One region of the Paenibacillus sp. FSL H8-0457 genome, then DNA from elsewhere that is predicted to be linked to it. Evidence: predicted binding sites of a transcription regulator. Region 1 holds the regulator's gene; the other holds the start of a gene.

Region 1 (11,193 bases):
CGGGGCTTCGGTCGATATTTTGGATCGGAGTCCTTCAGACAGCTTCGGCATTACTTTTACAACCTGTGGTGCCGCTGCATCCGCTTCCTGCTCCGCCTTAATCTCTTCAGCCATTTGGGTCCGCAGCACCGGATCGCTCAGCTGGTTGGCCAATGCAAGCCCGTCCATCGCGTCTTTCGCGTAGAGCACCATTCCGTCATATTCGGGGCGGATGCGCGTCTTCGTGAACTTCCGCGTCAACGCAGCCCCGCCAACCATGATCGGAACGCTAATGCCCGCGTTTTTCAAGTCCTGGGCGGTGGATACCATCTGCTGTGCCGATTTGACCAACAAACCGGATAACCCGATGGCGTCAGGCTGCTCCCGCCGGTAAGCCTCGATAATTTGCTCCGGTGGTACTTTTATACCCAAATTAATGATTTGGTAACCATTGTTGGACAAGATGATCTCCACCAGGTTTTTACCGATATCATGGACGTCGCCCTTCACGGTGGCCAGCATGATTTTCCCTTTGACCGACGACTCGTTTTTCTCCATAAAGGATTCCAAATACGCCACGGAGGCTTTCATCACTTCGGCGCTTTGCAGCACCTCCGCCACAATGAGCTCGTTGTTGTTAAACAAGCGACCAACCTCGGTCATCCCTGCCATTAGCGGGCCATTGATGATCTCCAGCGCGCCGTATTTGGTCAAGGCTTCATCCAAATCGGGAATCAGTCCTTCCTTGGAGCCTTCCACCACATAAGAGGCAAGTCTTTCTTCCAGCGTCAGATTGGATACCTTTACCTTCTTCTCTACCTTTTTATGCCGGAACGCGGCGACGAATGCCGCCAGCGTCTCATCATTGGTTCGATAAATCAGATCCTCCGCCAGACGCCGCTCTTCCTCCGGAATGGAGGCATAACGCTCGAGCTTTTCCGTGTTCACGATTGCGTAGTCCAATCCGGCCTTCGTGCATTCGTACAGATACACGGAGTTCAGCACTTCACGGCCCGCTTCCGGCAATCCGAAGGAAACGTTGCTGATGCCGAGGATCGTATGCACTTTGGGCATGGCTTCTTTTATCATGCGAATGCCCTCAATCGTTTCCTTGGCTGATCCGATGTACTGCTCGTCACCCGTACCTACAGGGAACACAAGCGTGTCGAAAATAATATCTTCAGGCGAAATGCCGTATTTGTTCACCAAGAGATCATAAGACCGCTGCGCCACCTTAAGCTTGTCGTCGCGATGAATCGCTTGACCGCTCTCATCGATGGTCCCTACGACGACCGCAGCGCCGTATTTGTGCACCAACGGAGTCACATGCTCAAATTTCTCCTCGCCGTCTTCAAGGTTAATGGAGTTAATGATCGCTTTCCCTTGCGAATATTGCAAGGCCAAGTCAATGACCGCCGGATCGGTTGTATCGATCATCAGCGGCACCTTCACCTTTTTGACCACCAGCTCCAGGAATTGGATCATATCCTCGGCTTCTTCGCGGTCCGGATCCTGTACGCATACATCAATGACATGGGCGCCATTCTTGACTTGAGCACGAGCGATCTCGGAGGCTTCCTCATATTTTCCTTCCACGATCAAACGCTTAAATTTGCGCGAACCCAGAACATTTGTTCTCTCGCCCACCATATACGGGCGGTTTTCCTGCTCGATATATACCGGCTCGATGCCGGACAATGCCGGCAAGTGCCCACCCTCAAGCGGACGTGGGGTGAAGCCATCCATCGTTTGTTTTAAAGCCCGGATGTGGTCAGGTGTCGTACCGCAGCATCCTCCAGCGATGTTAAGCCAACCTTTTTCAGCAAAAGCCCCCATCTTTTGGGCAAGCGATTCAGGAGATTCATGGTATTGACCATTCTCGTCAGGCAGACCCGCATTCGGATAACAGCTGATCGCGCTTCTCGACATTTCGGACAAGGAACGGATATGGTCGCGCATGAACTCCGGACCCGTTGCACAGTTCAGGCCGATGGATACCGGATTCAAGTGTTCCAAAGAAATGTAAAACGCCTCGATGTTCTGTCCCGCAAGCGTTGTTCCCATCGGTTCGATTGTGCCGGATATCATGATGGGAAGGGTGACGCCTGTCTTATCAAACGCTTGTCGAATCCCAATGCTCCCCGCTTTCACGTTTAGCGTATCCTGCGACGTCTCGAGCAACAGGGCATCCACGCCGCCTTCAATCAAGGCCACGGCTTGCTCCTCGTAACTCTCGATCAATTCGGCGAAGGTCACGCCGCCGGTAACCGACAGCGTCTTGGTTGTCGGACCCATCGCTCCCACGACATATCGCGGGCTGTCCGGCGTGGAATATTTCTCAACTGCAGCGCGGGCCAGATGAGCCGCTTTCAGGTTGATTTCCCGGGCAAGTTCAGGTATATCGTATTCAGCAAGCACAACGGAGGTTGCGCCAAATGTATTGGTTTCAATCAGGTCGGCACCTGCTTCAAGATATTGTTCATGTATTTTTTGAATGACGTCGGGCCGATGAATGACCAGCATTTCATTGCAGCCATCCAGCTCCGGGCCGCCAAAATCTTCAGCCGAGAGGTCCTCTTGCTGGATCATCGTGCCCATGGCACCGTCAAGAATTAATATTCGTTCTTTAAGCACTTCTTGTAAGCTAGGCTTGTTCAACTCATAAACCTCCCCCGAAAACGTTAAATCTTAGTGTATCAGAATACTTTTCAATAGAAAAGTCGAAATATTGCGCAGCTATCGGTACAAATCAACATTTGCAGATGACAAATGCTGTGAGGGGGGCTATAATACATATTAATCCAACGGGAGAAAGAGGGTTAAAGCTATGGCAGAAATCGTGATTCGCAACACGAACGAACGCATTACTGGGGAAGAAAATGTTCGGGAATTCCTGAATAACCAAGAGGTTGTTTATGAGCATTGGAATATGGATAAACTCCCGGCAGATCTTCAAGAAAATTTCAAGCTGAGTGATGAAGATAAGCAGCGCATTTTGGACATTTTTGACGAAGAAATTCGCGACCTGGCTGCAAGACGCGGCTACAAAATCTGGGATGTCATCACGCTTTCCGAGTCCACGCCCAATATAGAGGACCTGCTTAAAAAATTCGAAGAAGTTCACACCCACTCGGAAGACGAAATCCGTGCGATCGTTGGCGGCAAAGGGATCTTCATTATTAAAGGCTCCGACGATGTCGGTTACTTTAACGTAGAGCTTGAGCCGGGCGACGTTATCTCCGTACCGGAAAACACGCCTCATTTCTTCACGCTGATGGAGAACAAGCAGATCATCGCGGTTCGTCTCTTTATTGAAGAGAACGGCTGGGTAGCTACTCCGGTAGAAGATCCCCAATTTCAATAAGCCTTAAGCGGTTGACTGAATAGGAAAATGGAATAAGGCAGCGCATGATCCGCCCAACGGATGGATGCGCTGCCTTATTTATTGGCTGTGTATTGTGTATTACTCGGTTACCGTCAATTCCTTCAGCGGCATGGAGTGCTGCCCTCTAGCCGTGACATGGGAAACGATGCGATAGGTTCCTGCTTCCTCGAAGGTTTTCTCCATTTTGTAGACCCCGCCTTGATCATGCTTAACCGGAACCTTTGCCTGAACGCCTCCGCCTTCCAGCGTCACTTCGAATTCCACGTCGTTTGCATCTTCGACCGGGCTGCCTGCTTGTGTTACCTTCGCTTCGATCAACACTTTCTCGCCTGCCTTAATGCTCTCTGGCGTCAGAGAGAGCTCTACGATAATCGGCTCCGCCATCACATCATCACTGGGCGCCGCCTTGCTGTCATTGCATGCGGCAAGCGCAACCGCCATCAACACCATGGCTGCAATAAAGGCCATCTTTTTCCTGGTCATCCAACCACCTCTTTTACGAATTCATGCTATGTATGATTTATTCACGTAATGGTCCATTCCAAACAGCGTCATTTTCCTAATTCATTATATCGCATTATTCTTTAACTTCTATCTCATGCAGCTTACAATTGTGTGACGTTTGTCACTGCCAACAGCCTCTTTCCTTTCAAACATGGCAACCAACAAAAAAACAGCCCCGAATCGCATCAGATGCTGGCAGGACTGTTCCTATGTACGCTAATATATCTCGCTAATAGATCTTGTAGAATAGTCGTGAACTCTTGATCACGTCATTTATAAGGACGCCACAATAGCATGCAGCTCGGATAAATGTTTGATCTCAAACTTCGGCTGAATGGCCGGATCATGAGGCCGGTCTACCCGATTGATCCAAACCGTATGCAGTCCTGCGGCATTCCCGCCTTTAATATCTGTGGTCAGCTTATCTCCCACCATCACGGCCTGATCCGCTTCGACGCCTAACAGATCAAGTGCATGCTTGAATATGGAAACATCCGGCTTGCCTTTGCCGAAATCACCCGAGATAATAATGTGGTCAAAATAAGGGACCAGTTCCGGAACGCCATCAAGCTTCTCCTGCTGCAAATCCGGACTTCCGTTCGTTAGAAGTAGCAGCTTCACGTTACCCTGTAATCCCTTCAGCACTTCAAAGGTTTCTTCATATACGTAAGGTCTTGTTCTGCGTTCCGCAGCAAATTGCGCTGCCAACGTCTCCGCCAACGCTTCATTATCAACGCCAAGGCGATGAAGTCCGCGACGCCAGGATTCCTTGCGGTATACGGGAGCCAATTCTTGCAGCTTTCGGAATTCGGGCTGGGATCCAGCCGTAAAATTAGCCCACAAGCCTTCAAACGGATTGATCCCGATCATTTTGGTAAAAGCAAAAGTATCATAGGATTCATACAATGCTCTTGCTTCTTCACGCACCGCGGCCAAAAGCGCGCCGGCATCAACGCCGGTCTCCGCCGCTCCGGCTTGGCATGTCACTTCAAACGCTTCTTCTACACTGCGTTCATCCCACAACAACGTATCGTCCAAATCAAACAAAACCGCAGCAATCGGCATTTCTCTCCCACTCCTCATATACATTGTGATCTACTCTATCGGGTTAGTTGTGCTCCACTGGAATTTGATGAGTCTTTGCAAACTCTTCCAATCTTTCGCCCATGGCTTTGGTATCGTAAAGATTCATCATTCGTGAGAACACCCAGTTGCCTGCTTTTCCCTTGCCTTGGATCACGACGGAACCCGAAGCCAATTTGATCTTCTCGATATCCGATACGGCCAGACGGCGTTCCCGGTTGAACTTCATGGTCGACACGGAGGCCCGTTCAATCTTCAAATAAGGCTTGCGGAGAAATATCATGAGCGCCAACAGGATATACAAGCTGACGCCAACCCAATTCAATACATCATTGCTTCCGCCGGCTGCCTGTGAAGTTGCCGTTCCGAGAAGCGCATACAAACCGGCCAATGCAACAAGCACTAACGGAAGTACATACTTACGTCCCTTAAACACGTCATGCTTATCATTAATCGCAGACCCTTGATACGAGGTCAATCCCTGCTTTTTGCGCTGTTTGTTAAGTTGCGACATATTTTTGCTGACTTTTCTTTCCCATGAACGTGACATTTGGTTCCCCCTGAACTCATAATCAAAATGTTTATAAACCATATAAACTTGGGGTAACCGTAATCGATTATCCGAATGGCCGGTACCCCAAGTAGTATTATGCTATCCTTCGATCTGTTCACGGATCCTCTAAATATATATCCTTGAACGGTTATCGACTAGTGCTTTAATCGCGGGCCGCCTTTTTGTTCGTTTTCATCAACCCATTCAATCGATTCCAGCTGTTGTCTAAAGTTACTGCGAATATTGTTAAGGTATATTTCCCGAAGCTCGGCCCGTTCTTTGAGCTCCTCCTCGGTCAGCCCTTCATTCTTCTTCTTTCTTGCTAATACATTGATGCGTTCTACCAAAGTATCGATGTCCATGACTTCTCCTCCAATTTCGATATCATGTATAACTTAAACATGTGAAAAAGAGCTTGTCAAGGCAACTGAGCCCTTGCAAACTCTTCTCAGAACAAATAGGAATATATGATGCGCATAAACGAATACCGTCTATGGGGAGGAAATCTATAGTTATCTATTGTAAACGCGCTATTACGCGTAAATGATTCAATCTGACAAGCAGAATATGATGTGTCATTAAACAGGAAGTAACCAGCCGTATGTGGTGATTATATGGAGTATGAATGCCTATTGGTTGAAGCAACGTCAAATCACCAAACCGGCAATGACAGCACTTCCCCAGCCTGTATGTCCGGACCCTTCAATCCGTTCATTCTTCGTATGCTATCCAGATATACGCGTGTATCCATATCCGCAGGTTTGTGAAGGGAAGCAATTCGCCACAAGCTATCGCCATATTGAACGATCACCTGCTTCTCTCCAGTCGGCTTCTCTGTCCCACCGGCAAAAACGGAATATGCACCTGTCCAAAAGATGGCCACAATTAGCAGGGTGAACAACAGTTTATTCAAAGGGATCGAAGCTATCTTCGATTTCAAGTAAATGCCCCAATTCTTCGATGATTGTTCTGTTACCACCGGAACGTTCTCATAAATGCTGCGGTATGTACTGTATTTCAACATGGAATCATCATCTCCCAAACAAGTGTTCTCTTATGGATTCATCTTAACACGAACACTTGTTTGATTCAATACCCAAAAGAACATTTGTTCTATTTTATTTTAGAACTTATGTTTGTACGAACGGTAGTTCTATGTTATAATTTTCCCAAACGTTACTAAATGGGGTTGATACGGCATGTCGAAAATATCCAGCCGCCAGCTGGCGATCTTAGAGTTTATCCGCAACGAAGTTCGTAGCAAGGGTTACCCGCCTTCTGTCCGGGAAATCGGCGAGGCTGTCGGACTAGCTTCCAGTTCTACGGTCCATGGTCATCTGGACCGTTTGGAGAAGAAAGGCCTGATCCGCCGTGACCCTACGAAACCAAGAGCGATCGAGCTGCTTGGCCAAGAAGAATCCGAGAGCGCGAATCTGTTTACGCACACCATAGCCAGAGTGCCTGTCGTCGGGAAAGTCACAGCAGGCGTGCCGATTACGGCCATGGAGAACATTGAAGACTATTTCCCGCTCCCTCAGCATTACGTGGGCGACGATAAAGTGTTCATGTTGTCCGTAGTCGGCGACAGTATGATTGAAGCCGGTATTCACAGCGGTGACTACGTCATCGTTCGCCAGCAGCAAACCGCGGACAATGGTGACATTGTCGTTGCAATGACAGAAGAAGATGAAGCAACCGTGAAGACCTTCTATAAGGAGAAGGATCATGTACGATTGCAGCCGGAGAATCCTACCTATGAGCCGCTGCGCTTGAACCATGTTACGATTCTCGGGAAAGTGATCGGTCTCTTCAGGGACGTACACTAATTCCATAGAATTATGAATAAGAGGTTACCTTCCTTATTTGGATGGTAACCTCTTCGCTTTTTGTATATAGATAATGGAAGATAATCCTGACTAGTTTGCCAACACCATAACGCCTTGCTTAAGATCCAGTCGATACATCCGCTTAGGTTTATAATCCGGCGAACCTTCGCCTCCCGGTCCCTCCGTAGACTGCAGAACAAGTTTATTCTCCTTCACCTCGGGAGCCGTACCTGGTCTATAATATGAAAAGTAGGATGCCAAGGACTCATCCTGAAATCGGAGCTGAACGGCATTACCCGTTTCATGCTCTACGGCGAACGCATAGATTTGTATGCCATGACAGTCCCTATATTGCGGTGCGAGTATAAATACATCGGCATCTTGAAACGGCAGGCGAATCATATCAACCGGAGCAGATGTCGGTTGAATAAATGTAAGCCCCTCCAGCGTAGTGACTTCATTTGTAACTTGGTTAGTACTATACTGCACGCTGTAGTTTCCGGTAAACGACCGATCCGTTTCGATACCGAAGCAGCTCGGTGCACCCAATGTCGTTATTTTTTCCTGTCCAACTGCAATAACGTTTAACAGTCCTTCATCCGTTACGCCTTGTGCCCGGATTGTCTCCTCCTTAGTAGGGGGCATAGTCCCTGCTCTCTGTTGTTCGTCCCTGCCATAAGGCAATTGAAAGGCAAATAAAATAATCAGAAGCATGAACCCGCCAGCTAATCCAACTTGTAAGTACTTTCGACGTTTAGGTTTGCTGTCGGTGAAAATCACGGACCTATGCACGTTTTTTTTCATTTCGGACGTGAACTTTTCATTTGAAAAAGGAGCTTTTTTAGCACGGTTGTACCAGTCTGGTTTATCCTCACTCATCGTTCTTCTCCTTCATTAGTTTTTGTACTTTTTTCCTGGCCCGATGCAATCTGGATTTTACAGTGCCTGTCGCAATATGAAGCAGCTTCGCAATCTCATGCATCGGCATTTCATAGTATAGGTCCAGGACCAATACTTCCCTAAGCTTGCTCGGCAAAGTCATAATCATTGCCCATATTTCATCCGTATACTGCTCGTCCAAATATTCCGCTTCCGCTGACCGGCTTGACGAACTGGCGGTAAGCTTGTCTTTAAGGATGACTTTCCGAAAGAAAAAAGCCTGTTTGTACCGGAACGCCGTATGTCGCGTGATCGTAAGCAGCCACGTTTTCAGCGTCGCCTGACCGCGAAAGGTATGTATGCCGTAATAGGCCTTAATAAAGGCTTCTTGTGCAATATCGTCTGCCAAGGCATGCTGTTTGGTCAAAAAATACGCATAATTCCACACATCGTTTCCATATTCATTCATGATTTTATCCAGCGTCTGGCTGTCCATGACCGTCATCTGCTTTAAGTATTCGAGCTCCAACCGATTCACCTCATCTAATTAGAGTCATGGAAGCGAGCAAAGGTTCCTTTTTTCGTAAAATAAAAAAGAATCTCCCGTAGGTAAGGGAAGAGTCTATTCTATAAAGTATAAACAACCCGATCTTTCATTTGCGCTAAAATGTAGATATAAAGACACTATTTAACATATTTAACTTACAATCTCTAATATTTAATGGTATTATTTAGGAAGTTGGCCAACCTAAACTGTTTTTTGGGAGGTAGTTAAATGAAGAAATTATCCATAGCAACATTTATCGCAACGGTATTAATTCTTGCTACTGCTCATTCTGCCTTTGCAAATTCCCCAAGCCCGAACCCTGATTCAGATACAGCCACTATTCAGGCACTGACGAATTATGAAAGTGAACCCAACGATAATTATGAATCTGCTGACACTGCAGTGTTGTATGAATGGGACAACGGTACGAACTATGGATATATTAGCAGCATGGGCGATCTTGATTTCTGGCACTTGCCGACTAATAACGCAAGTTCCTATAATATCAGTCTATATTCGCCTGACTCTTACTTTAATTATAACTTTGCAGTCTACGAAAAAGTGCCTGGCCAAAATGGATATACTGAAGTTGCTCGCTCCTATGCAATAAACGGTGTCGCCGGCGTTAGTGTACCGGGATTAAAAAGCGACGGTACCATCCCTAATTACTATGTTATGGTATACGGGAACATGGGCTTCAATATATTAAATCCATACCGACTCACAATTCATGCTGTTTACTAATGATTTTTAAATGCTGAAATCATGTTTGCATTAAAAAATCCCCGCTGCCACTTGGCAGCGGGGATTCCTCTATTAATACATTGTAATGTACTGATCGCGTTCCCATTGGTGAACTTGCGTTCTGTTTATGGCCAAAGCTTTCAAATAAATTTTTTCCTTCATTATATAGCGCGTTTATCACGGCTTTAGATTTCAAGCTTTTCATACCTTTGTATCCTTTATTTTAAGTTTGGGGGCAATCAGGGGGACATTTTGGGGGCAACATCTTATTCAAAACTAATAGAAAATAATTGCAGAAGAACAGACCAGATAATCGGTCTGTTCTTCTTGATTTGCTAAAGCGACTACTCATGAAGTAGTTATTATAAATTCTACAAATACTGGTGATCGAAGCATTCCTTTTTTAGTCCAATTACGCGTCTTTACCCTAACTCTAATCCGAGGTTCTAGATAAACGAAGTTCTTATCCTCAGAAGTCACCAAGGTTTTACTAACTCCGTAAAATGCATTCTTTGCTTTTGGCGGCACACCAAGTTCTATAATACCGGTTGGCCGAAACCGCCCAGATTCTGTGACGACTGAAGTAATCCATCCGAACTCGTCTTTGCGGTACCCTGTGATAAACACTTCAGCATAAGTCCAGTTTATGACCTTTTGCCATGAAGCAGATCGGCGACTTTCATAAATGCTGTTTTGCTTTTTCCCGACCATCCCTTCGAGCTCTTGAGCTTCCATTTGAGTAAATAAAGCCTCGCCATCAGCTTCAATGAATGGTATCACTCCAAAGTGCTTGTTCGGCATCTGGATGCCACTCAAGATTTCTTTACGCATCATAAGTGGCATTTTCCGTAAGTCCTTACCTTTATACTGCAAAATATCAAATACTACATACGTGACCGGTTGAATAGTTGTTAGTTCCTTTATCTTTTCTGCCTTCTTAGTTTGAAACCGGTTCATGACCATTTCAAAATCTATGGTGCCGGTCGCTAGATCAGTACAAGCTACTTCACCATCCAGTATGATGTCATCGTCAAAAGGAAAAAGAAGTTCAGGATACTGCCTTGTACAATCTGTCTCATGTCGGGTGTATAACCGAATGCTTCCCTTTTGTTGTGAAAACAAAAGCCTGTGACCATCTATCTTAGGTTCAAAAATATAGTTTGAATGACTGAAAGGGCTATGTGCCGTTTCAAGTAACATTGGGGATATAAACATAAAACCACCTCTCAAAAGATTATACCTTGATGGTGTAATCAGTGATGGTGGTAAATTTTATAAAACCCAATTAATTGTATTAATAAATTATAGTTAAAACAAAAAACTCTTTTTATGAAACTTTAGCTTTGTTTTTAATAAAATTGCCGCTTTCACTTCCAGAATAGCTACCATTATCCCATGTCAATATGATTTTACTTTTACTGATTCTCCCCTTTATAGTTATATCATACGTATGTGTTTTCACCTCTATTTCAATCCTACCATTACTTGATAATTTATATTGACCACTATCTAGCGATCCCTCTGAATTAATCATGTCTACGGTTCCATCTTCGTAAAAACAATAATCATAATATGCACTTATGGACTCGTATTCACTTTCTTCATCAAAATCATGTTCAACTACGTCATCAGTTAGACTATATGCTCTATAAAAACCATCAAACCTAATGTATTTGTTCATGTATACATCTGA
Region 2 (11,193 bases), 2.0 Mb from region 1:
CAAGAAAAAAGAATGTAATTTTCATGTCACCGTTAATACTTGCCTTTCATTTTTATTTTATATATCATTAACGTGACCCATTTTTCATTTGACCTGTTTTTGCGTGCAATTTTCGCTGGAATTTGTCGAATATTGATGGAAAAGAAGTGCAAAGAGGTGTCTTTGTGGAATCGAATCAATGGTACATGGAATATAAGATACATAAGAACCGGCCAGGTTTGCTCGGTGACATTGCATCCGTGCTGGGTATGCTCGAAGTGAATATACTAACCATTAACGGCGTGGAAGGCCAAACCCGCGGAATGCTGCTCGAGACGGATGACGAAGAAAAAATTGTTCTGATGGGTAAAATGTTAAACAAAATGAAAAATATTACGGTATCAGCCTTGAGGCCCCCGAAACTGGTGGATATTCTGGCTGTCCGTCATGGACGATATATCGACCGGGACTCGGATGATCGTAAAACGTTTCGTTTTACGCGTGATGAGCTCGGTTTACTTGTTGATTTTTTGGGTGAATTGTTCAAAAGGGAAGGTAATCAGGTCATCGGCCTCCGCGGAATGCCCCGCGTGGGCAAAACCGAGTCCATTATCGCCGGCAGCGTCTGCGCGATGAAGCGCTGGACCTTCGTTTCCTCTACGCTGCTCCGTCAAACCATTCGCAGTCAACTCTCCGAGGACGAGATGAATACGAACAACATTTTTATCATTGACGGCATTGTGAGCACGATCCGATCCAATGAACGCCACTATCAGCTCCTGCAGGATATCATGGGAATGGAGAGCACGAAGGTGATCGAGCATCCCGATATCTTTGTTCGCGAATCCGAATATTCCTACGATGATTTCGACATTATCATCGAATTGCGAAACAATCCGGAAGAGGAAATCGTTTATGATACGTTCACGGGCTCTTATAGTGACGATTTGTAATATTTTTGTTTGACTTTGACCACGAAATTCTAAAGTAGGAGGTGATGGCATGTCCGAACTGGGACAGCAATTAAGGGAGGCGCGTCTGCAAAAAGGGATGAGCCTTGATGATGTGCAGGAAATGACTAAAATACGCAAGCGATACTTGGAAGCCATCGAGGCAGGGGATTACAAAGTACTTCCCGGCAGTTTTTACGTGCGGGCATTCATCAAAACCTATGCGGAAGCGGTGGGGATTGACCCGGACGAACTGCTTGAAGGGCATAAACAGGATGTGCCTAAATCCGAACCGGAAGCGACCATGGAGCCGGTTATTCAAAAGCGCGCCAGCAGACCGACAGCCGAACGGAACATGAAATGGCTGCCTACGTTGCTGATGTGGACGTTCCCGATCCTGATCGTTGTTGTCATATATTTGGTGGCCATCAATTCGAATGAGCCTAAGGACGAACCGCCGGTCAGCAATAATGATCAAACGCAGACCGATCAGGCGCAGAACCCGCAAACTCCGGATAACACGGATTCCGGGACGCCAGGCGACGGAGCGCAGGGCGGCGACAATGTTCCGGACGGCGCGGTTAACGAAGGCACGGACGGAGAAGGAACTGACACCCCGGACGGAACAGAAGGCACAGACGGAACGGACATCGATGAACCGGGTGATTCAACGCCTGGAACGGCTACGGTGACGCAGGACCGGACGGAAGGCAAGAACACCGTATTTAAGGTATCGGGCTCGTCCGTGAAGGTTGAGATTGTGGCCACGAGCGAAGGCAAGAGCTGGGTCGAGGTATACCGCGGCAACAATACTTCCGGGGAGAAGCTGGCATTCCAAATGCTCGAGAACGGTGCTTCGCTGAGCTTTGACATGGACAGCCAGGGACTCTTCGTGAAATCGGGGAATTCCGCTGCAACGACCATTACGGTTGGCGGCCAGCCCGTAACGGATGGCAAGTCCACGTCGCGAATCGTGCTGGAGCCGGCCGATGGTTCCGCAGGCACCATGGATAACGCGGGTACCGGGGATACATCAGATACATCGGATACCACCGACTTCGAATAATTGCCTGTCCTCCAGGTCATCATAACAGCATGCAGCTGCATGCTGTTATTTCACTTCCCGAAAGAGGTGATGCTCTGTGACGGTCAATTGGATTATATTCGGATTAGGCGTTATCGTCAGCCTCTTGGGCTATTATTTGATTCCGAGCAGCTGGGGGTATGGCATATTAGGCTTTGGGCTGGCACATATTTTACTCGGCATACTGAGTATGTTCCGCCGTCCGGTGCATGATGAGAAAGCTAGCAGTTGAGGGAGCGGGCTTCGTTTTCGCCGGATGATGTTGGCGATAAGCGGAGTCTTTTTCGTTCCTGATCCATCGCGGATTCCTTACAGGATTAGACTTGTCTCTCGGTTTTACCTATAATAGAAGCATTATCGCCAAATGAAAGGAAGGATTCACCATGGCTTCAGAAAGCTCATTTGATATCGTATCCAAAATGGATATGCAGGAACTTACCAATGCGGTTAATCAAGCGGAGCGCGAGATCGAAAACCGTTTTGACTTCAAGGGCAGCAAGAGCAGCTTGAAGCTGGACAAGGACGCGCTGGTCATTGCCTCCGATGACGAGTACAAACTCAACGCCGTTATCGATATTTTGCAGACCAAGATGGTGAAGCGGGGCTTGTCGCTTAAAAATGTGGAGTACGGTAAAATCGAGCCGGCTTCCATGGGTACCGTCCGTCAGCGTCTGACCTTGAAGCAGGGAATCGACCAGGAGAATTCCAAAAAGATCAATATTTTGATCCGTGATTCCAAGCTGAAGGTCAAGAGCCAGATTCAAGGCGACCAGATTCGGGTAACCGGAAAAAGCAAGGATGATCTTCAGCAGATCATGCAGCTGCTTCGCAAAGCGGACCTTTCCCTGGATCTGCAATTCACCAATTTTAAATAAACGCTCCTCTCCCTCCAAGCAATAAGGGGTGGGCTCGGCTGGTTTGTTTCTTTTGACAGGGCGTCAACGGAAATATTATACTAAAAAACGATATATAAGGATTAACGTATACATAGATTACTGGGGGATGAAAATGACAGACAGCGATGCACGCTTCAAACCCTTTAGGCTCTTGGGAAGAGCGACCCTGATGACATGCAGAAGGATAACCGCTGCAGGGTCTGCCGAGTTAACAAGACAACCCGTTGCAAGGGAGGTTGCCCCATGAATTTACCCAATCGTATCACGTTGGCCCGCATTTGCTTGATCCCTGTCATGATGATTTTCCTGCTGGTGGATTTTGATTTTTATCCGGATCCCATTGTGTGGAATGATTTTGTCCTGCCCTATAACCAATTGATTGCGGCACTGATATTCATACTTGCTGCAAGCACGGACGGCATTGACGGGTATCTGGCCCGGAAAAACAATATGGTGACGAATCTGGGTAAACTTCTGGATCCGCTGGCGGACAAACTGCTGGTTGCGGCCATACTCATATCGCTTGTAGAGATGGGAAAATGCGAATCCTGGATTGCTGTTGTCATCATCAGCAGGGAATTTGCGGTGACTGGCTTGAGACAAATTGCGCTTCTGGAAGGTTCGGTAGTCGCAGCAGGTCAATCCGGAAAAATCAAGACGGTGATTCAGATCGTGGCGATTGTCGCGCTTCTGATCAACAATTTCCCGTTTGTATTTTTGGGGATTCCGTTTGATGTCATTGCGATCTGGGCTGCCGCGCTGATTACGATCTATTCGGGAATCGAATATTTTGTCCAGAACAGGCACCTTCTCAAAGGTACCGGGGCATAACGGCAATAGGAGCCATCCTATTGCTTTTTTCTTCCGCCGGGTAAGGAATAACAAAGGCAGCTACTAACGAAGAGATAGAAGATACGGGAGGATCGATGAATCATGAAAGCAGAAATCATTGCAGTTGGAACAGAACTTCTCCTCGGACAGATCGTGAATACCAACGCACAGTATTTGTCCAGACAGCTTGCTTCAATGGGGATCGACGTGTACTATCAAACCGTTGTCGGGGACAACCTGGAGAGGCTCAAGGAGGCCTTGCGCCTGTCCAGCAGCAGAGCCGATATTGTACTCCTGTCCGGCGGTCTCGGTCCCACGCAGGACGATCTGACGAAGGATGCGCTGGCTTCCTTTCTAAATCGTTCCTTGCATATCGACCGGATGGCCATGGACCGGATTGAACGCTTCTTTCATGAGCGGGGATCCGTCATGACCGAGAACAATCGGCGCCAGGCTCTAGCCATCGAGGGCGGCACCCCGCTTCCGAACGAGACAGGCCTCGCCGTCGGGAACGCGGTATCCTATGAAGGCACTCATTATATCGTTTTGCCGGGGCCGCCCAAAGAATTGATGCCGATGTTTGAGCAGGAGGCCAAGCCTTGGCTTCTGCAGCATGTGCTCACGGATGAGCTTCCCATCTATTCGAAGATGCTTAAATTCGCGGGCATTGGGGAGTCCGCGCTGGATCAACGCCTGGAGGACCTGATTACGGCCCAGACCGATCCGACGATTGCTCTGTATGCCAAGGACGGGGAGGTCACCGTCCGCATCTCCACTAAGGCCTCCAGCGAGTCTGAGGCGATGGTCCGACTGAATGAACTGGAAGCCAGGATCCGGGAGAGAGGGCCTGAATTTATGTATGCCAACGAGGATGTGCCTATCGAAAAGGTCATCGTGGACATGATGGCAGATCGAAGCTGGACCCTGAGCGCGGCGGAGAGCTGCACGGGAGGACTTGTAGCGGAGACCCTGACCTCCATTCCCGGAAGCGCATCGATGTTTCTTGGGGGGATCATCTGTTACACCAACCAGATCAAGGAGAAGCTTGTGCATATCCCGCATGCGCTGCTGGAGGGGGACGATGCGCCGGGGGCCGTCAGTGCGGAGGTTGCAGAAGCGCTTGCGGATCATGTCCGGATGGTAACCGACAGCGACTTCGGTTTATCGGTGACAGGCGTGGCAGGTCCGGGTTACGCGGAACGCAAGCCTATAGGGCTGGTCTACATCGGATTGTCCCAAAGGGGCAAAGAAACGGAAGTGCATGAGCTGAACCTCCAAGGCAACCGCGAAACGATCCGGCTCCGCGCAACCAAAGCGCTGCTATACCGGCTTTGGCAGCGTCTCGTAGCGTCTGAGCAGGCTTAGGCTTCGTGGCCAAAGGCGACCGAGCATTTGGAAAAGTAAAAAATTTACACCTTGCTAAATAGCTGTTCTTGAATTCAGGAACCGTTCCAAGTATAATGGTAAATACGGAAGAACCGTGGCATATCGATTGATGTTGCCACGGTTCTTGTTCTTTATACATAGGGTTCGGAGCATGAACGGGAAGGGGAGTTGAATAAAAAAAACGAATGTATGTTCGAAAAAAAGCTTGGCAAACGTGTCAAAACAAGGTATGATAAGACTATCAACAGTGAAGGGTTGTGGAACAATTGTCAGATCGTCGTGCTGCGCTGGAAATGGCGCTTCGTCAGATAGAGAAACAGTTCGGAAAAGGTTCCATCATGAAACTGGGTGAATCCACCCATATGCAAGTTGAGATTGTGCCAAGCGGATCGTTGGCATTGGATATAGCTTTAGGAACCGGCGGCTTGCCTAGAGGCCGGATTATCGAAGTGTACGGCCCGGAATCCTCCGGTAAAACAACAGTAGCCCTGCATGCCATCGCAGAGGTTCAGAAGGCTGGCGGACAAGCTGCATTTATCGATGCCGAGCATGCTCTGGATCCATCGTATGCAAACAAACTGGGCGTTAATATTGATGAATTGCTGCTCTCCCAACCGGATACGGGCGAGCAGGCGCTGGAAATTGCGGAAGCTCTGGTACGGAGTGGAGCCGTCGATGTCATCGTTATTGACTCGGTTGCCGCGCTTGTACCGAAAGCCGAGATCGAAGGCGACATGGGTGATTCCCACGTAGGTCTGCAAGCCCGTCTGATGTCCCAGGCTCTTCGTAAATTGTCGGGTGCCATCAATAAGTCGAAAACGATTGCCATCTTTATCAACCAGCTTCGCGAGAAGGTTGGCGTTATGTTCGGTAACCCTGAAACAACCCCAGGCGGACGTGCTCTGAAGTTCTATTCCACGGTTCGTTTGGACGTGCGTCGAATTGAGAGCATCAAAATGGGCAACGATGTGGTGGGTAACCGCACACGGATTAAGGTTGTTAAGAACAAGGTAGCTCCACCTTTCAAACAGGCCGAGCTTGATATTATGTACGGCGAAGGCATCTCTAGAGAGGGAAGCCTGATCGATATCGGTACGGAGCTGGATATCGTGGATAAAAGCGGAGCATGGTATTCTTATGCCGGTGACCGTCTTGGTCAAGGCCGCGAGAATGCGAAGCAGTTCTTGAAGGAGAATCCGGAGATCGCCAGCGTGATCGAGAACAAGATCCGTGAAGCGAGTAATCTGACGACGGCTGTTCCTGAGCCTTCCGACAAGGAGAAGGAACAAGAGCAATTGGAAGAGCAAGAGTTGTTTAAGGTAGAGTAATAAATCGCTGGTTAACGATGACAGTGTTTGGGACCGTCCGGTGTGGGTAACGCCAGACGGTCTTCTTTGCATTTATTTCTGCCGAATCATTGGTCTTGACGATGTGTCGAGAAGCGTGCAGCAGTGAAGGGAGCGTCGTATGGATATAGAGAATAAAGAAATGTCGGGGCAGGCGGATTCCTCGGGAATTGGACATTTTCCGGAAGACGAGGATCTGGTCATAACTTCTGTCGAAATGCTGAAAAAGCCCAAACACCGGTATCAAATCGCGTTCGGTCCGTACCTTATGACCGTTCATGAAGACGTGATGCTTAAATATCGCATGTTAAAGGGAAATGTTTTTCGCAAGGAAGAGCTGCAGGAGATTGTCGTGGCAGATGAGCGGCAGCGGGCTTACGTGGAAGCGCTGAATCATTTGGCTCGGAAACCTAGGACGACTCAGGAGATCACGCAGCGTTTGCAGCAAAAGGGGTTCGAGCCCAGCAGCGTGGAGACGACGCTGGAACGCCTCGAGAAGGACAAGCTGGTGGATGACGCGCTGTACGCTAAGATGTGGGCAGAGCAGCGCATGACCAGCCATAAGAAGGGACGGCTGTGGGTTAAGCAGGAGCTGAGGCAGAAGGGGATCGGCACCGAGCTGATTTCGGAGGCTTTGGGCGAGATCAGCGCAGAATCGGAATTGGAGAGCTGCTTGGCCGTGGGACGAAAAAAATGGCAGCAAACCCAGGGGGAGCTGCTGGATCGCAAACGTAAAACCGGAGCATATTTAATGCGTAGGGGTTTTGGGGGAGAGCCTGTGCGCCAGGCACTCAAAATTCTGATCGAAGAGGAGCAGGAGAAAGGCGAATGGGACGAAGAGCCGTATGATTTTGAATAAAGCACAAGCAGTTGTGCATTTTTTCGCTAAAGAAATGGTTTCACTGGATGAAACTGACGTTTACCCATTGCTTTCCCTTGACAATATCTTTTTATAAATACTAAAATAAATATGAATCTTTTTATCATAAATTAGAATCCTTTTTCCTTCCAAAAAAGTGACTACTTTGTGAAAGATTCTTAAATCGCCAATTCATAGTGAAATGTATTCCGCTGGCTAAGGCGGGATTTGCGTACGATCATTATGGCGTGCGCAGTATGGACGGCAGCTTCCACTGTCGGAAAATTTTATGTATGAATGAGTAACCTGACAATTGCACATTTTCCCAAGGAATGCCTTGGAGGAAACAACGAGGAGGTGAACAGATGGAAACTTGGATCTGGATCATAATCGTTCTCGCTGTAGCCGCTATATTCTTTGGGTTCGGTTATTTTATTCGCAAATCCCTTGCAGAAGCTAAAATTTCCAGTGCCGAGCATGCCGCTTTGCAGATCGTCGAAAGTGCGAAGAAGGAAGCAGAAGCATTGAAGAAAGAAACGGTTCTCGAAGCTAAAGACGAAGTTCATAAAATCAGAGCCGAAGCTGAAAAAGACACTCGCGAGCGCCGGAATGAAATTCAACGGCAGGAGCGCAGATTGTTGCAAAAGGAAGAGTCGCTGGATAAAAAAATAGAATCTTTGGAACGTAAAGAAGAACAAGTGGCGAACAAAGAGAAACGAATAGAGGAAACCCAGCAGCAAATCGATGCAATTTACAAGAAGCAAACGACGGAACTGGAGCGCATCTCCAACCTGACGATGGAGGATGCCCGCAGCATCATTCTCAGCAATGTCGAGCAAGAAGTTCGTCATGAAACCGCTCAGATGATCAAAGAAATCGAGCAGCAGGCGAAGGAAGAAGCAGATAAGAAATCACGCGAGATCATCACGCTGGCTATTCAACGCTGTGCGGCTGATCACGTAGCTGAGACCACGGTTTCTGTTGTCACCTTGCCGAACGAAGAAATGAAAGGCCGGATTATCGGACGTGAAGGCCGAAACATTCGTGCGCTTGAGACCCTTACAGGGATTGACCTTATTATCGATGATACTCCGGAAGCTGTCATTCTGTCCGGATTTGATCCGATTCGCCGTGAAATTGCCCGTACGGCTTTGGAAAAGCTCGTGGCGGACGGACGGATTCATCCGGCTCGTATCGAAGAAATGGTGGAGAAATCCCGCAAGGAAGTGGACGAACGCATTCGCGAGTATGGAGAACAAGCCACTTTCGAGGTTGGCGTACACGGTTTGCATCCGGATTTGATCAAAATTCTGGGTCGACTGAAATTCCGTACGAGCTATGGACAAAATGTGTTGAAACACTCCATGGAAGTGGCCTATTTGACTGGCCTGATGGCCGGCGAACTGGGCGAAGACATCGTGCTTGCGAAACGGGCAGGACTGTTGCATGACATCGGTAAAGCGCTGGATCATGAAGTGGAAGGATCGCACGTTGAAATCGGCGTGGAGCTGGCGAAGAAGTATAAGGAACATCCGGTGGTTATCAACAGCATTGCCTCCCATCACGGTGATTGCGAAGCAACTTCGGTTATCGCCATGCTGGTGGGTGCAGCCGACGCATTGTCCGCTGCCAGACCGGGAGCACGCAGAGAGACGCTTGAGACGTACATCCGTCGTCTTGAGAAGCTCGAGGAAATTTCAGAATCCTTTGAAGGCGTTGAGAAATCCTACGCCATTCAAGCAGGACGTGAAGTTCGCGTCATGGTACAGCCGGAAAAAATCGACGATGCCGAAGCATTCCGCTTGGCACGCGATATTACCAAAACGATTGAAAATGAACTGGATTATCCGGGTCATATTAAAGTCACCGTTATCCGGGAAACCCGTGCGGTCGATTACGCGAAATAGAGTTTGGACCTTAAAAAGTGGCCGCATTCCGGCCACTTTTTATCTTTAAGATATCCGAAAATACATATCGGACTATCCATGAATCGGGAACCGACCTGCCTGGGATCAAGTCAGGACAGGACAGGCTCCCCCTGAAGGAGTGATTGACATCAAAGTATTATTCATCGGAGACATTGTCGGCAGCACAGGACGCAAGGCGCTGAAAGCTTCCCTTCCCGAGCTGAAGTCCAAATATAATCCGCACATTATTATTGCCAATGGGGAGAACGCGGCTTCAGGCCGCGGCATCACCTCGGCCATAGCCAATGAATTTTTCAATTGGGGCATTCATGGCATCACCTTGGGAAACCACACGTGGGATAACAAGGATATTTTTGAGTTTATCGACGACGAACCGCGAATGATTCGCCCGGCGAATTTCCCGCCCGGCACACCCGGCCGCGGATACACCGTCATTAAAGCGAACGGCAAACAGCTGGCGATCGTGAATTTGCAGGGACGGACATTCCTGCCAGCCATTGATTGCCCGTTCCGGGCCGCCGATGACATTGTGGATGAACTGCGCCAAAAGCATAAATGCATCCTTGTGGATTTTCATGCTGAGGCGACCTCGGAGAAAATTGCCATGGGATGGCATCTGGAAGGCCGTGCCTCGATGGTGGTCGGCACGCACACCCACGTCCAGAGCAATGACGATACCATACTCCCGGGAGGAACGGCATACATTACGGATACCGGGATGGTGGGATCCAAGGAAGGCATCCTCGGCATGCAGCGCGATGCGGTCATGTATAAATTCAAGACCCAGCTTCCTGCCCGTTTCCAGGTCGATGAGGGCAAATGGCAGTTCCACGCCGTATGCGTGGACATGGATGAGGAGACGGGAAAAGCCCGGAAGATCCAAAAAATCCGCATGTACGAAGATGAATGGCGGATGGATTAAAAACGTCAAAATCAGTTTAATTAAATTAGGTACGGATGGTAAAAAGCAGGAATTTTTTCCCCTCTCACGAATAACATCTAGTAAGCGGAAGCAAACCATCACTCAACATTCCCAGGGGAGGTACTTACCATGGAAGTATTAAAAGTTTCAGCAAAATCCAATCCTAATTCGGTTGCAGGGGCGCTCGCTGGAGTTCTTCGGGAGCGGGGCGGAGCGGAACTGCAAGCGATTGGGGCGGGAGCACTGAACCAGGCCATTAAAGCGGTAGCGATTGCCCGGGGATTTGTAGCACCGAGCGGGGTGGATTTGATATGCATCCCTGCTTTTACGGATATTGTGATTGATGGCGAAGACCGGACGGCAATTAAATTGATCGTGGAACCTAGATAAATTTCGAATGTTGAGGATGAGCCTGTTTACTCTGCTAAGCGTAAACAGGCTTTTTGCTGTGACAGGTCAGAAGGGAGATGAGCGCCGCGATGCGGACGGTTGATTTTCACTGCGATGCTTTGAGCAAAATGTGGGAAGATCCCAAAGCCTCTTTTGTGGACGGCCCGCATTTGGACGTAACGTTGCAGCGTTTGGAGCAGGGGGATCTGGCGCTTGAGGTGTTCGCTGTGTTCTTGTCGGAGAAATTCGGGAGGCCCTCCTTTGAACGCGTATTGGCCCAACTGGATGTATACCGAAGCCGCATCGTGAACGCGGGTCATCTCAAGCCCTTGCTTTGGCGGGAACAAGTCCGAGAGATGAGACAACGCAAGACGGAGCGGTACGGCGTGCTGTCGCTGGAAGGCGTTGACGGGCTGGAGGGCAATCTGTATTACGTTCAGCTTTTATTTGATATGGGCGTACGATTGATGGGAGTTACCTGGAATTATGCCAACTGGGCAGCGGATGGCGTGCTGGAGCAGCGAAACGGCGGGTTTACGGAACGGGGACGTCAGCTGATCGAGCAATGTCATAGAACAGGCATCATTCTGGATGTGTCTCATCTGTCCCAGGCCGGTTTCTG

The links. Region 1 encodes LexA, which represses DNA repair genes until DNA is damaged. Its sites were predicted from a motif close to CGAACATATGTTCG; they were not measured.
Region 2: recA (recombinase RecA) is a predicted target of LexA. The motif match lies at 5,309-5,322, and genes of this name have one in related genera.

The regions. Positions count from the first base shown of each region.
Region 1 is NZ_CP150293.1:2,726,657-2,737,849, reverse strand. Features, by position in the region: gene metH (methionine synthase) at 1-2,637, opposite strand, end outside; gene MHI43_RS12235 (cupin domain-containing protein) at 2,807-3,343, shown strand; gene MHI43_RS12230 (FixH family protein) at 3,443-3,847, opposite strand; gene MHI43_RS12225 (HAD family hydrolase) at 4,142-4,933, opposite strand; gene MHI43_RS12220 (hypothetical protein) at 4,977-5,501, opposite strand; gene MHI43_RS12215 (DUF896 domain-containing protein) at 5,660-5,866, opposite strand; gene MHI43_RS12210 (LysM peptidoglycan-binding domain-containing protein) at 6,157-6,528, opposite strand; gene lexA (transcriptional repressor LexA) at 6,704-7,330, shown strand; gene MHI43_RS12200 (hypothetical protein) at 7,421-8,209, opposite strand; gene MHI43_RS12195 (RNA polymerase sigma factor) at 8,202-8,738, opposite strand; gene MHI43_RS12190 (hypothetical protein) at 8,985-9,500, shown strand; gene MHI43_RS12185 (hypothetical protein) at 9,520-9,705, opposite strand; gene MHI43_RS12180 (ATP-dependent DNA ligase) at 9,849-10,715, opposite strand; gene MHI43_RS12175 (PIN-like domain-containing protein) at 10,828-11,193, opposite strand, start outside.
Region 2 is NZ_CP150293.1:4,707,204-4,718,396, reverse strand. Features, by position in the region: gene MHI43_RS20900 (DUF3388 domain-containing protein) at 165-932, shown strand; gene MHI43_RS20895 (helix-turn-helix domain-containing protein) at 982-1,995, shown strand; gene MHI43_RS20890 (hypothetical protein) at 2,072-2,245, shown strand; gene MHI43_RS20885 (YajQ family cyclic di-GMP-binding protein) at 2,397-2,888, shown strand; gene pgsA (CDP-diacylglycerol--glycerol-3-phosphate 3-phosphatidyltransferase) at 3,153-3,740, shown strand; gene MHI43_RS20875 (competence/damage-inducible protein A) at 3,843-5,105, shown strand; gene recA (recombinase RecA) at 5,393-6,454, shown strand; gene MHI43_RS20865 (RecX family transcriptional regulator) at 6,594-7,331, shown strand; gene rny (ribonuclease Y) at 7,697-9,238, shown strand; gene MHI43_RS20855 (TIGR00282 family metallophosphoesterase) at 9,378-10,181, shown strand; gene MHI43_RS20850 (stage V sporulation protein S) at 10,311-10,571, shown strand; gene MHI43_RS20845 (dipeptidase) at 10,661-11,193, shown strand, end outside.